Regions from separate parts of the Caproiciproducens sp. NJN-50 genome, predicted to be linked through region 1. Evidence: riboswitches for the same ligand, from Rfam matches in the RefSeq annotation. Region 1 holds a riboswitch; the other holds the start of a gene.
The links. Region 1 has a riboswitch for nickel and cobalt ahead of EQM14_RS08825 (cation-translocating P-type ATPase). Riboswitches for the same ligand answer to the same signal wherever they lie in the genome.

Region 1 (7,525 bases):
GATGAATTTCCGTCTACAGGTTTATTGGGTCTAAGCAAGGTTTCCGTTCCCCTCAGCGGAACAGATTGAAACGAACTGAGCCAATCGCGCGGCAATAACATGGAACAACGCTCGAAACCCATATCGTTTTGAAAAGCACTTTTCCGGCAGATAATTCATATTATGGGTTAAAATCAACGGGAGAGGATCGGAAGATATGCCTGATGAAGAATTAAGAGACTATGGCCCCATACCAATAGTAGTGAATATTGAAGCGGTTACGGAGCAAAACAATACCTTCCGTACCGCTTTATGGACAGGGAATCATCTGCAGCTTACGCTGATGAGCATTCGTGTGAACGATGATATCGGCTTGGAAATGCACCCTGATGTTGACCAGTTTATCCACATCGAGCAGGGCGAAGGGCTTGCGAAGTTCGGAAACCGGAGAGACAATATGAATTTTCAAAAGCGAGTCGGGCCAAGCGATGCCATTGTCATACCGGCCGGGACATGGCATAACGTCGTCAATGTAGGCACCGTACCCTTAAAAGTATATTCGATTTATGCACCTCCCCAACATCCTTGGGGAACCGTTCACAAAACGAAAGACGACGCAATAGCAACAGGGACATAAAATAACGGTATCATCAAGCGCTTTGGAGTATTTGAATTCGGGCCCAAGTCTCATTGGAATAATGATGCAGAAAAAGATTTGAACAGATGACTAAGGCAGGATCAGCCTACTGTACGCTATTCCTGCCTGTCCAATTTTGAGGCTAAAAGGGAGGGCCTCTCAGCGGCTGAAGGCAGATTTATATGAAAGGCGGAGGATTATCATGAGTTATACGCATCCGAACGGACAGCCGCAGGGTACGGCACAGAAGTTTACGGATAAACTCAGGGAAATCCTGATCAGTGAAATCATCGCGATTAACGGTTACCAAACCCACATCGCCAACTCGGACATTTCTGAAATAAACGATGCCTGGCACAGTATTATGCTCGACGAAAAGCAGCATTACGGCTGGGTTCTGAAGCTGCTCCGCAAATATGATCCGGAGCAGTATAAACAGTTTTTAGCTCATAAGGGCGACAACCCCGGGCCCCAGACACCGGTGTCGCTCTCCCATTCCCAGTCCGGCGGTGCGGCCATTCTGAACGATATCCGGGACGATATCAAGGGAGAACTCGAGGCCGTGATTCTGTATGAAGCGCAGCTGCCAAAATATCCATACCGGGATATCCGCACCACCTTGCAGGCCGTGATTGATGACGAAAAAGGGCACGCGGAGCATCTTACCAGGCTATTGCTAAAATATGACGTCGATCCGTATGATGAACTGGTTTGATTCCGGGCATTTCAGGGAACCGACAAACTTGAACGGCCGCATCATCCGTTGGGATGACACAGCCGTTCTGATTTTCCTGTTAATTCTTTCTCAGATGTTTTACAAGTTTTACGATTTCGACCCAAAGTACCGACGCCGCCGACATCACGATTACGGCGATCGCTTCCGGTCCGGTCAGCGGAGCCAGCTTCACAAAGGCTGAAAGCGGAGTGTATAAGAGCAGGACAAGCATGGAAATGGTTCCCGCAAAGGCCGCCCACATCACCTTGTCTTTGATCAGACGGTGGAATGACTGGAATGCAAAATCCGTTTGGGAACTGTTGACCAGAACCAAAAGCAGATTGCTTAGAAAAATAATGGAAAGGCCCATTGCACGGGCAACCGGAGCGTTTACGGCTGGATCTGCCATAAGAACCGTATAATAGGTTCCAAAAGAAGAGGCAAAAACCGTCAGCCCCTGCAGAATGCTTCTGAAGAGACCTTTCGCTCTCATCAGTTTTTCTTTCGGATCACGGGGATCGCGTTCCATCACATTCTGTTCCGCGGGCTGTCGTTCAAAAATGATGGAGCAGGTCGGATCGATAATCAGTTCCAAAAGGACGACATGGATGGGCAGTAACATAAGATTCGCCGGATTTACTTTTAGGAGAGGGGCCAACAGACAGGAAAACGCGATTGGAATGTGAATCGTGAACACATATCCGACCGCTTTTTTGATGTTGTCGTAAATCCGCCTGCCGTCCCTGATGGTATCCACAATCGTCGAAAAATTATCGTCAAGCAGGATGAGATCGGCGGCTTCGCGGGACACCTCCGAACCGCGCTTTCCCATCGCGATGCCGATATCGGCATATTTGAGCGCGGGGGCGTCGTTGACCCCGTCGCCCGTCATTGCCACGATCTCGCCGTTTGCCTTGAAAGCTTTCACGATGCGCATCTTATGCTCCGGGACGACGCGGGAAAAAATGCTGACGGAACGGACCCGTTTCTGAAGTTCCTCATCCGTCATCCGGTCGATCTCGTCGCCGGTGACGGATTCCCCGCATGGCATGCCGATCTGCTTCGCGATCGCGCTTGCCGTGATGCCGTTGTCGCCCGTAATCATCACAACGCGGACGCCTGCCTTCCTGCAGCGGAGAATATCCGCTTTTACGGATTCCCTCGGAGGATCCGCAAGGCCAACCAACCCACAGAACTGAAGGCGGCACTGGGCCAAAGAAGCGGGAACTTCGTCCGCCGTTCCAACGTCCATTCTGCCAACCGCAATCACACGGAGCCCGCGTGCCGCCATATCGGCGGCTTTTTCCTGTACTTTGTCCCGTTCGTCCGAATTGAGATTACATAAAGCGAGGATCTTTTCCGGAGAGCCTTTCGCGGCGATCAGAATTTGGTTGCCGCGCCGCCAGACGTGGCCCATCATTTTCGCTTCATGGGTAAACGAATATTCCTGAATCAGTTCGCCGCCGAAAAGGAACTCCTTGGACAGGCCCCTGCCTTCACAATACGAAATCATGGCCTTTTCCATAGGGTCATATGCGTCCGGTTCACAGGCCATCCCCATGACCGCGCAGAGGTCCCGCTCTTTGTTTTCCTCCGTCCACGTATCGCATACGGTCATCTGATTCATCGTAATGGTGCCGGTCTTATCAACGCAAAGAACCGACACGGCGCCGAGCGTTTCTACGGAAGCCAGCCTGCGCATAAGCGAATGCCTTTTTGCAAGCCGCCATGCGCCCATGGAAAGGAAGACTGTCAAAATAACCGGGAACTCTTCCGGGATCATGGCCATGGCGAGCGTGACGCCGGAAAGGATGCTTTCGATCAGCCTGTCGGTAAATTGGTGGTCCGGGATATTCAGCCAAGTGAAGCAGCCTACCAATACAAACAGGACCGCCGCAATAACCGCGCAAAGCTTCACGAGCCCGCGGGTCTGCCTCTGAAGCGGCGACGGGGCTTCCGGCGCGCCGACGACATTTGTACCGATTTTCCCGAACTCGGTGGCTTTGCCGATTTGATCCACGCGGACCAGCGCGCTTCCCTGCGTCACAAGAGTCCCCGCGTAGCAGTGGTCGCACCGCCAGTGCCCGCCGTCTGTATCGGCGGTCCCGAGCGCGACCTTCCAAACGCCTTCCGCTTCGCCCGTCATGGACGACTCGTCGACGCACAGATCGTTTGCCTGAAGGATCTCCCCGTCCGCCGGGATCTTGTCGCCTTCGGCAATCAGCATGATATCTCCCGGGACAAGATCAGCGCTGTCGATCCGCTGCTCCGCTCCGTCCCGCAGCACCGTAATGCGCGGTGCCGCGAGATCCTTTAAGGCGTTCAGGGTCTTGTCGGTTTTCCAGCCCTGGATCACATCGATACTGATCATACCCGATACAAAGATCAGCATAACAACTCCGTCGCGCGGCTCACCCAGCAAAAAATAGATGACCGCCGTCACGATGAGCAGCAAAAACATAGGTTCCGACAAGGCTTTCAAAATCTCTTGAAGAACATTCTTCTTCTTTTTCGGAATCAATTCGTTCCTGCCGAATCGCTTTTGACGTTGCACGGCTTCCGCCGTCGTCAGGCCGGTTGGATTTGTGGTGTTCTTTCGTTCTGTCATAAAAGTTACCTCCATAATGCTTCTTAAGCATTTATGCGACAGCTCCATGGCATTGCAAAGATACAGCTGCAGTCTCAAAAGGGTACAAAAATACCAGTGAGACAACATACTGTCCCACAGGTTCTGATCAACCTGTTGCCGCGAGGCCCAGCCCCATAAACCCATATCGGGTTTATCGCCTGCTCAGTTTGTACTGTAGATCAAATGCAGCGCAAAGAGATGAAAGATATTCTATCATATTCATTTACTCGCGTCAAGTGATTAAAAACAAAAAGATAAGATTCCCATCATGAATTTTATGGCGGATCCTGAGAGAAAACCTATTTTTTCTTTTTCCTTTTTTTAGAAATCCAAACAACAAAACCAACCCCGCCGACCGCCATCACGGCGAGAGTAATGTAGGTATAGAGATTCATGGATTGGCTGACGCGTTCCCAGCCGGCTCCGGCAAAAGCACCCAGCGCCACCAGAACCACATTCCAAATTGCGGAGCCGAGGGTGGTGTACAAAAGGAACCTGCCTCTGCGCATCCGCGCCATCCCCGCGGGGATGGAGATGAGGCTTCGGACTAATGGAATAAACCGGCAAAAAAAGACGGTGGAGGCACCGCGCCGATTAAACCAGCCTTCCGCCCGTTCCACATCCCCTTTTTTCAGCCCGAGGACATGTCCCCATTTCCCGATGAACCTGTCCATTTTCTCGGCCGGAAGCAGCCGTCCGACACCGTAAAGGACGATTGCCCCAGCCACCGACCCGATGGTGGCGGACAAGGTGACAATCCAGATGTTCATGCTGGTGTAAGTGGTCATGAAGCCGCCGAAAGTCAGGATCAGCTCGGAAGGAATGGGAGGAAACAGGTTCTCGATTGCAATCAGCAGTGCTATCCCCACGTATCCGTACTGGTTCATAATATGGATGACCCATTCCTGCATTTTGAACTTCCTTTCAATCAAGATAGCAGTTTTTGGCGATGGCTATCACCCAAGTGAAAAGCGGCCTTTTTGCGAATGTCGAATCGGTCGATGCCCCGAATCAGCTCACGGACGTGTCCTGCCTCGGATTCCCGGCGAAAACATGGAAAAACAGCGAATCTGCCGGACAAGCCGGCAGCTCGCTGCATGGAGGTCTGAACCGGGGCGGATATCCGCGCGGCCCGGGCGAACGTATTATCGATTTTTCTTTTGAGGAAAAGTTCCGGACTTCTGATTTGTTTCCAGTTTGCATTCTTCTCGCAGGCTCCAGAAAATTTTGAACTCCAGCTTTTCGATCTCCCGCTGCTGCTTATAGCTGACGCGCAGAGTGGCTTCCCGCGGGATCGTGACGTCCCTGCCCAGATCCGGCAGCAACGCCTGGATGCGGTTTCCGTTTTTTCGCAGAGAGTCCAGTCTGCTTCCGATGCCGTCGAACAGGTCGGGGGATCTGCCGGGCGTGTCCTCGGAAACCATGTACCGCTCGTTTTGGTTGATATAGTTCGTCGAATCCCCGGCGGCGAGCCAGCGGACCAGCGCTTCCCGGCTGAAGCGCCATTCCCGGCCGATTTTCCGGGCGGGAATATGCTCCTCCCGGAGCAGCTTGATCAGCGTCTTCTCGCTGATCCCCAAAAATTCCGATGCCTGACTCAGATTTAAGATATTGGTGTCCATGTTTTTCACCCTCCCGAACCGTCTGCGGAAATATTATAATACTTCCAACCTAAGATGGCAAGCCGAACGGAAATTAAATTCATTATGAAAGAACTTAACGGTAATCTGGCGGTATTTTTAATCTTTTCCAACGCCTTTCCGGCATCTTCGGCGGACAAGTCGGCTTTGCTCTTTCAATTTTCCACTATTGTAATTGATGTTGGCACTAAGTACGCTTATCATATGATTATATTCCGTTCTGTGTTGACTTTATTCCATATCTGCGCTATCATAAGATAAATTTGTAATTCTCTGTTTTCACGGCGGCATGACGGCGGATTGTGCCGGCGCGGTCGGCTTTTTGACAGAGTGTCATAAATACGGGGAGGCGTTTGTTTTGTCGAAAAAAAAGACAATGATTGTTTCCAATATTTTTCTGATCGGGCTGGTAAGCTTTTTTATGGATATGAGTACGGAAATGATCTACCCGATCATTCCTCTGTACCTGACGGCGGTTCTCGGGGCGACGCCGGCCATCGTCGGCGTGATCGAAGGCGTTGCGGAAAGCGTCGCTTCCCTTCTGAAAGTGGCGAGCGGCTACATCGGGGACCGATATCAAAATAAAAAACGGTTGGCTTTCCTCGGGTATTCCGCCTCGGTGCTCTATAAGTTCGTCCTTCTGATAGCCGGCTCGTGGGGCGGCGTGCTGGCGGCGCGGGTGATCGACCGCACCGGCAAGGGGATCCGGACCGCCCCGCGCGACGCCCTGGTGGCGCAGTCGAGTGAAAAAGGGAAACTGGGCGGTTCCTTCGGTTTACATAAGATGCTCGATATGGCGGGGTCTTCCCTCGGGGCCCTTTTTGCTTTTCTGTTTATCGCCTTCGGAATGAAATATCGCCCGGCGTTCCTCTGGTCCGTCATTCCGGGCGTCGTCGCCGTGGCAATCATTCCGCTGATCCGGGAAGAAAAAGGTGCCGTCCAAAAACAACGGAGGCTGGTCTTTCGGGGCCTGAAACTGGACGCAAGGCTGAAATGGTATTTTGCCGTTATCTTCCTTTTCTGTCTCGGCAACTCTTCCAACGCCTTTCTGCTGCTCAAGGCGCAGTCGCGCGGATTTTCCACCTCCGAGGTGATGCTGCTCTATCTGATTTTCAACGTTTCCGCGTCGATCCTGGCGATCCCGGCCGGCCGGCTGTCGGACCGGTTCGGCAGAAGCAGGATTCTGGTTCCCGGTTATCTGATCTACGGACTGGTCTATCTGGGGTTTGCCCTGCTGACCTCGAAAGTCTCCCTGCTGATTCTGTTTGTCGCCTACGGCGTTTATACCGCTTTTATCAGCGGAGCGGAACGGGCCTTGATCGCGGAAGCGTCGCCGGCGGAATATAAGGGAACCGTGCTCGGCATCTACGGCATGCTGCAGGGCTTCGGCCTCCTGTTCTCCTCCATGATCGCCGGCGGGATGTGGAATGTCTGGGGCTCCGACGCGCCGTTCTGGTTCGGCGGCGTTCTGGGCATCGTCTCCGCACTGCTGATCGCCGTCATCCTCCGCTCCGGGAAAGGGCGGAAAGCGATGAGCCGTTCGGTTTGAAACTGGAACGGAAAAGAATCTTCAGAAAAAGCGGCCGCTGCCGCCGCAGAAAATCTTGATCTTGAGGTGAAAGAGTTGGAACAGCTCACATTCCGGGATGTTTTCTACCGACAGGGCGGAAAAGAAATTCTCAAAGACGTCTCGGCACAGTTTTCAGCCGGCGACTTTGTCTCCATTGTCGGCCCTTCCGGAAGCGGAAAAAGCACCTTTTTACGGCTGTGCTGCCATCTGATCAGTCCGACGGAAGGAAAAATCTTCTTCCATGGGAAGGATATGCTTCAGGAAGACCCGATCGGGCTGCGGAAAAAAATCAGCTACTGTTTTCAGGAGCCGGTCCTCTGGGGGAATACGGTGGAAGACAACGTCGCGTTTCCCT
Region 2 (7,525 bases), 660 kb from region 1:
TCTCGGACAGCCATTTTGTTCATCGTAATCGTGCCGGTCTTATCCACGCAGAGGACGGAAACCGCGCCGAGCGTTTCCACCGCGGGGAGCTTTCGTACCAGCGACTGCTTTTTGGCAAGCCGCCAGGCGCCCATGGAAAGGAACACGGTGAGGATGACCGGGAATTCCTCCGGGATCATTGCCATGGCCAGCGTGACGCCGGAGAGGATGCTCTCGATCAGCCGGTCCCTGAAGGAATGGTCGGGGATGTTCAGCCACGTGGCGCAGCCGACCAGCACGAACAGAACGGCGGCGATGCCTGCGCAGAGCTGCACCAATCTGCCGGTCTGCTTCTGCAGCGGCGTCGGGTTCTCGGGCGCGTTCGCCACGTTCGTTCCGATCTTTCCGTATTCGGTCGCCGCGCCGATTTTCCCGACCCGGACCAGGGCGCTGCCTTGCAGGACAAGTGTGCCTGCATAGCAATAGTCGCGCCGCCACGTATCCGGCTGCTTCTCCGCAGAATCGGCAACGACTTTCCAGACGCCCTCCGCTTCGCCGGTCAGGGAGGATTCATCGACGCACAGATCGCTTGCCCGGACGACTTCTCCGTCGGCCGGGATCTTGACGCCCTCAGCGATCAGCATGAGGTCGCCCGGAACCAGATCGGCACTGCTGATCGTCTTTTCTTCGCCGTCCCGTATCACCCGGACACGCGGCGCGGAGAGATCCTTCAGGGCCTCGAGCGTTTTATCCGTTTTCCTTTCCTGGATCACATCGATGCCGATGATGCCAACGACAAAAATCAGCATAATTGCCCCATCGCGGGGTTCTCCCAAGAAAAAGTAGATCGCGGCTGCAATCAACAGGAGAAGGAACATAGGCTCGCTGGCGGTGTGAAGTATCTTGCTGAAGAAGCTTTGTCTTTTTTGCGGCGTCAACTCATTCTTGCCGAATCTTTCCTGTAATTCCCGAGCCTTTTCAGTGGTAAGGCCATACGAAACCGGCGCTTGCTCTTGGTTTGTCATATCAGTTACCTCCGTGTCGCCTCACGGCGTTCATAAGATAGCTCTATGGCACTCCATAAATCCAGTTATTCCAAGATATGTATAAAAAAACACATCCATGGAACATACAACTGTCCCACAGATGTGATACGAGTCAATCTGTTGCCGTCACCGGCCCAGCCCCACAAACCTATCGGTTCATCGCCTGCTCAGTTTGTACTGTAGATTAAAATGCAGTGCAAAGAGATTCTTCAATGATACTATATGGAGAATAGTTTGTCAAGGTGTAATCAGATGTGAAAAAACGAGGATTAAACATCGAACTTAATGATAATTTCTTTCCGCTTCTAAAGCGCTTTCTCAAAGGACAATTTATAATATGAGTCAAAGCAATGGGAAAGGAGTAGAAAGCTGTGCCTGAGGAATGAAAGGATTACGGGCCCATACCAATTGTGGTAAATATTGAAAAGCAATGCATTCCGCACTGCCTTGTGGACAGGAAACCACCTTCAGCTAACGTTGATGAGTATCAATATGAACGATGACATCGGGCTTGAAATGCAACGTTGACCAGTTTATTCGGATCGAACCGGGAGAAAGGGGTTGTAAGAATCGGTGATTATTTTGACCTTATTCGAAGTTCAGAGCTTTCTTAACTACGTATTACAAAAAATCCGCCTCGCGGGATGTTTCCCGCGAGGCGGATAACAATCCATATTACAGGTTCCCGTTTTTTCAGCCCTTGCCTGCATGCAGTTCTTTTTGTCTTTTAGCCATGTATCTGCCGGTATCTTTCACCAAGATCCAAAGAACGGCAAGACGACTTTCCAATTTTAAGAACAGTAATGTAAGCAAAAGGAGTACAAGCAATGCAAATCCCACAATAAATAAGACCGCCGCCGCCTGATTTTCCTGATACATGGCCTTTACGAAGAGAGAAACCGTCGCCGCATACCTTTGCAGGATAAGATTCGGCAGAGAGGGCAGTTGGACCAACGTCAGCGTATCCGCCGATCCGGCTTTGGCGATCAGATAATGGTAATAGCTGTTCTGCGTCATCAGCTCCGCGCCGGCGCCTCCGCTGATGAGATATCTGACTCCGTTCCTGGTGTAATCAAAATAACTGTGGATATGGGAGAGATAGACCATATCGACCTTATATTTCGTCATGAGGTTTTCAAACCGTTCGGCTTCCTGCTTGGTCTGAAAGCCGTGGTCTATGCTTTCGTCTTCGCTGTAAGCTTCCAGCTTCTGCTCGACAAAGCCGCCCTCCTTTTTGACCTTATCCGTGTAGGCCTGGATCTCATTGGGCTTGACGCCGCTTCTCGGATCTGCCGGAGGCACATGGGATATTACATAAATCCGTTTTCCCTGCGCTTTTTGCAGGTCCCTTTCGAGCCAGGCGTATTGCTTGTCCGGTATTGCCTGCTTTTCGGCATATCCGCGTGAGCTGTCAAGAAACGCGAAATGATTGCCTCCGAAATCAAACGAGTAATACTCCGGCCCGTAAAGTTTTTGATAGGTCTCGCGCCCGTTCCCGCGAATATCGTGGTTTCCCAGCGTCGTGCACAGAGTTGCAGAAATCCCGGACGTCATCTCATCAAAGATCTTATATTGATTTGGCTTTCCGCTGTAAACAAGATCGCCGTTGTCGATTACAAAAGCCGGTTTCAGCGCATTGACCTGGTCGATGATCTTTCCAAAGGTCTCGTAGCCGTCCCTGCTGTCGCCGAGGATGACATAGCTGCCGTCCGCCGTTTCACTTGGCTGAGCGGGAATGATCCGCTTGGTTTCTCCCGCACTCAGATCCATCGAAAATTCCAAGGTATTTACCGTGATCCTGGCGGGTTTGAGGTCTTTATCGATGCTTGACGAATAAAAACTCGGGCTGATATTTTCAATGGAGATCCGCAAATTCCGAACGGGCGCATTTGTTTTCACTGTAACGGTAGGCAGAGGGGATAGAGCCCTTATCACGAGCCGGTCCCCGCCATCGTCTTTTTGTATCCCTTTTACAAAACCTCCGTGTACCGTTACGTTGACGTCGTTCCAGATATATGAGGAGGAAGAATCGTCCGGGTTATAGCTGAGCGGTACCGGGGTAAAACCGGAATTGATATTGTACACGTGATAAGAGTTATACAGAAAAAGGCCCGCGGCCGCGGCAAGGCATAGAACCAATGCAAATGTAATGATTTTCAGCGCCCTTTTCAGCTTCATCTTTTTCACCTCGGAATGATTTCGATCTTTTAGAATTACTATTTCCAGCAAGAATGATTCCTATCATGACGGCTGAAACAATTCCCAGAACGCCGCCGGCCAGGAATGGAGCGTCAGAGTTTATTTTATCCCGCAGGAATCCCGATACGATGGACGGCCATAACAGTCCGCACCCCTGCAGCGCACCGTAAATTCCAAGCACTGCTCCCCTGAAAGTCGAAGGCACATTCTCCGCGATAAAGGTGCTAAACGAGCAACGCCAGCCCCGTGCGTTGGCGTTGCTTTTTAACTCTTCTTCTAAGCTGATACAGGTCTTTATATCCTTTCAGACTCATTTGATCGGTTGATTGATCTTTCTATTCTTTTTTATGGACTTTTCTTTTTCGTCTGATCCAAATAATCAGTCCAACTCCAAGGACCGTCATCAGGGCAAGTGCCGCATAGGAGTACAGATTCACAGATTGACTGATGCGCTCCCAGCCCGCCCCGGCAAAGGCACCAAGAGTCACCAGAATCACGTTCCAGATCGCGGAACCCACAGCAGTGTAGAAAAGGAATCTGCCTCCGTGCATTCGCGCCAGCCCCGCAGGGACGGAGATAAGGCTCCTGACCAGAGGAATAAATCGACAGAAAAAGACGGTGGAAGCACCGCGCTGGTTGAACCAGTTATCCGCCCGTTTTAGATCTCCTTCTTTTAATCCAAGGAGATGCCCCCATCTGCTGCCGAGGAACCTGTCCAACTTTTCCGCCGGCAGCAGCCGTCCAACGCCGTAGAGGACGATCGCCCCGACCACCGATCCGACAGTCGCCGACAGGGTCACCGCCCAGAGGCTCATGCTGGTGTAAGTGGTCATAAAGCCGCCGAAGGTCAGAATCAGTTCGGACGGAATGGGGGGAAAGATGTTCTCGACAGCAATCAGCAGTGCAATCCCAACGTATCCGTACTGATTCATGATATTGATGACCCATTCCTGCATTTTTAACTCCTTTTCAAAAATCCGAGTTTTTAATCTTCGCCTGTCTGCCGTTCCAAAGGAAGTAGACCAATACGGATATAGCGGTTCCGAACAGCCAACCGCCTAAAACGTCTCCCGCATAATGGACGCCCAGATAGACCCGGCTGAACCCGATCAGTCCCATCAAACCGGCACACAGCAAAGAGAGGATCAGTTTTCGGTAAAATCCTTCGGCATACCTGACGGTCATCAGGATCAGCATGATATAAAGGGAAGCATTGATCATCGCGTGGCCGCTGGGGAAACTGTAGCCCGTCTCGCTGATCAGCCGCAGGACATTCGGACGCCCCCTTGCGAAGATCTGCTTCAAAATAACGTTGAACACGGCGGACAACGCCACGGCCGCTGAAACAGGAAGCGCGACGGTCCTCCTCGTTTTCGGCGCGACAAACAACGCCAGACAAAACAAAAGGACAACGACCGAGTCGCCGAGATGAGTGATGCCTTTCATCACAAAAGTTAAATTGGGGGACATGTCCTCAACCGCTTCACTGTAAGCCCACCCTTCAAAGCGTGTGGCAATTCCGGCATAGATGCATACGGCCAGCATCACAAACAGAATGATCGGCATCACAACAAGCCATACGGCGCGCCTATTCATCCTGATCCTTCTCCTCGTCCAGTACGCTTCCGCAATTTTTGCAGTATCTGTCTTTTTCACCTGCGGCCGTATTGCATTTATTACAAACGGAACCAAGCTTCGTACCGCAGAAAGTACAGTAGACGTTTGATTTGTTTTGCAGCGAGCCGCATTTATAGCAGGTCCGGCCGCCCTGTCTGTAGAGAAGAAAAACAAACAGCCCGGCCAAATTCGTAAAAAGAGTGACGATCCCCCACATGGACGCGTTCAGCTTTGCCCCGAGCGCCCGCGCGTATACCCAAAGAGCCAGTAAGACCCAATAGAGCATGAAAAACAGCATTGCGATTGCGGCCACAGCTTTTATATAGAATTCGCCACCCGCAACGGGCTGAACGTCGCTGATAATATAAACTTTCTGTCCGTCTGTTCTGTCGGCGATATAGGAAAGCAAATAGACTTTCTGGGCGGCAAAGCCGCTTTCATAGAAGTAGCGGTCTTCATATTCCTGTTTCACTTTGTTTTCGATCCCGAGCATTGAAGCCGACAATGTCAGCTTATCGCCTTTCATCAGCCGAAAATGGACCTCCGGATTTTGCCGGTCGGTGAAAAAAAGAGGGTTCCTGTCAGTGTCCGGCGTGAGGTCTACGGTTCCCTTCTGTGATAAATCCGAATGTTTCGCGCTGTACAATATTTGATTTTGTCCGTTGAGAATGAGGATATCTACCATATCCGGGGATGCATCTGCCAGATCGGCTAATTCAGGTTTCATATTTTCAAGCCCGTTCTTGTTATCTTCTACTTTTTCACTGATCCTGTGATACTCATACAGAAAAGTGAGTTTATCGCGGAACATATAGGCTAAAAATCCAGCTGAAAAGACTCCGGCAAGAATCAGGATAAGCAAGTAAATGGCGACTGCCTTCTTAAAATTGAATCTGCTGATAACAACGTTGAAGCGATCCATTATTCCATCCCTCCCGGCTGCCTGCTGAATATGAGCGGTGACAGAGCGCAGAAACCGATCACGAAGAAAAGGATCGCCGGACCACAGAATATCCAAAGGCTGATTCCGGTCAATACAAGCAGCACCGGTACAAGGATAAACAAGGCACAGACAATGACAAACACGGATTGCAGCCTCCTGTTCCGGCTCCTTTGCTTAATTTCGAAACACTTTTTATCGATTTCATCGTCCAGCCTAGACAGCAGGCCGTCTATGTTCTTATCCATGATAAAAATCTCCTCTCAGCATTTTCCTAAGCCTGACCATACCGTTGTGGATGCGGCTTTTCACTGTTTTTGGCTCGCAGGAAAACCGTCGGGCGATTTCCTGAAGCGTCAGCTGCTCCAGATATTTCAGCCTGATGGCGGCGGCCTGTTCAGGCGGCAGGCTTTCCAGAGCCTTCAGTATTTCATCCGTCAGCAAACGGTCAAGCACCACGTCCTGCACGCTGAACAGAGATGATACGTCCTGCTCCTCCAAGCTCAGCACCTCCCGCTTATTCCGTCTCAAGTGGTCAAGATAACAGTTTTTTGCAATCGTGATCACCCATGTGGAAAACGAGGCTTTCCCGTGAACATCAAATTTTTCGATTCCCCGCACCAATTTCAAAAAGGTATCCTGCGTCAGATCCTCGCTTAAAGTCACATCGCCGCAGACCTTCAGGATAAACTTTGAAACATATGGATAGTAAAAGGTGATGAGGCTTTGAAAGGCCTCTTTTTCACCCTTCTGCGCCGATACAATTAGAGAAAGCTCATCCAAGCCCTCACCTCCTTCAGACTTCTCATTATATTACACGCAACTGAATGAAAAAAGTTGCTGCCAATATTTTGCTCGGTTTTATTCATTTAAAAATTTTTAGTTTTATGAAAACAAAAAGCAGCAGACCACCCCCGCGAATCGGATGGTCAACCGCTTATATGATCGGATATAACATTAAAACAGCATCAGCATTGTTCCCGATATGACGAGCAATAAACCAATAAAGGCTTTTCTCGAAAGCTTTTCTTTGAGAAACAGGTAGGAAAATGCAATTGTGACGACAATGCTCAGCTTATCAATAGGGACAACCAGACTGGCGTTTCCCTTCTGCAATGCGTGGTAATAGCAAAGCCATGAGAGTCCGGTTGCAAGACCGGAAAGCATGATAAATACCCAGCTTTTTCTGTCAATATCCTTAATGAGAACATACTTTTTTTGGAACAGAACAATTCCCCAAGCCATAATCAGTACGACAATCGTGCGGATGGCCGTACCTAAATTTGATTCGATCCCCTGTATTCCGATTTTGCCAAGTATAGAGGTCAAAGCGGCAAAGACGGCGGAAAGGACAGCATAGAAAAGCCATGACTTGCTCTTGATGGGTGAAACTTCCGGTTCCTTCCGTTGTATCATGAGATAGGTTCCGACAGCAAGCAGTACGATCCCAAATCCCATCCAAACAGTTGGCGTTTCCCCTAAGATAAAAAAAGCAAGAAGGATAGTCAATATCGTACTGCTCTTGTCAACGGGAGTCACGTTATTGACGTTTCCAAGCTGCAAGGCCTTAAAATAGCATAGCCAAGACGCACCGGTTGCAACTCCTGAAAGGATCAGGAACAGAAGGCTGTACCCGGAAATCGCACCTATAGTATTTTGCGAACCCACAATAAAAACCATCAGCCAGGAAAACAAAAGCACAACAATTGTACGAAGGGCAGTCGCTAAGTTTGAATCGGTGTTT

Region 2: linked by a shared signal. The riboswitch ahead of EQM14_RS12055 (cation-translocating P-type ATPase) and the one ahead of EQM14_RS08825 (cation-translocating P-type ATPase) in region 1 are both predicted to bind nickel and cobalt.

Annotation. Positions count from the first base shown of each region.
Region 1 covers NZ_CP035283.1:1,840,816-1,848,340, forward strand. The annotation lists partial or broken gene EQM14_RS08815 (cupin domain-containing protein) at 209-616, shown strand; gene EQM14_RS08820 (ferritin-like domain-containing protein) at 819-1,331, shown strand; gene EQM14_RS08825 (cation-translocating P-type ATPase) at 1,411-3,939, opposite strand; NiCo riboswitch at 4,047-4,136, opposite strand; gene EQM14_RS08830 (DedA family protein) at 4,260-4,871, opposite strand; gene EQM14_RS08835 (helix-turn-helix domain-containing protein) at 5,106-5,582, opposite strand; gene EQM14_RS08840 (MFS transporter) at 5,959-7,149, shown strand; gene EQM14_RS08845 (ABC transporter ATP-binding protein) at 7,216-7,525, shown strand, end outside.
Region 2 covers NZ_CP035283.1:2,496,098-2,503,622, forward strand. The annotation lists gene EQM14_RS12055 (cation-translocating P-type ATPase) at 1-1,004, opposite strand, end outside; NiCo riboswitch at 1,113-1,206, opposite strand; partial or broken gene EQM14_RS16755 (cupin domain-containing protein) at 1,412-1,581, shown strand; gene EQM14_RS12065 (metallophosphoesterase family protein) at 1,719-3,203, opposite strand; gene EQM14_RS12070 (DedA family protein) at 3,560-4,180, opposite strand; gene EQM14_RS12075 (phosphatase PAP2 family protein) at 4,194-4,820, opposite strand; gene EQM14_RS12080 (zinc ribbon domain-containing protein) at 4,813-5,763, opposite strand; gene EQM14_RS12085 (hypothetical protein) at 5,763-6,029, opposite strand; gene EQM14_RS12090 (RNA polymerase sigma factor) at 6,022-6,564, opposite strand; gene EQM14_RS12095 (EamA family transporter) at 6,739-7,525, opposite strand, start outside.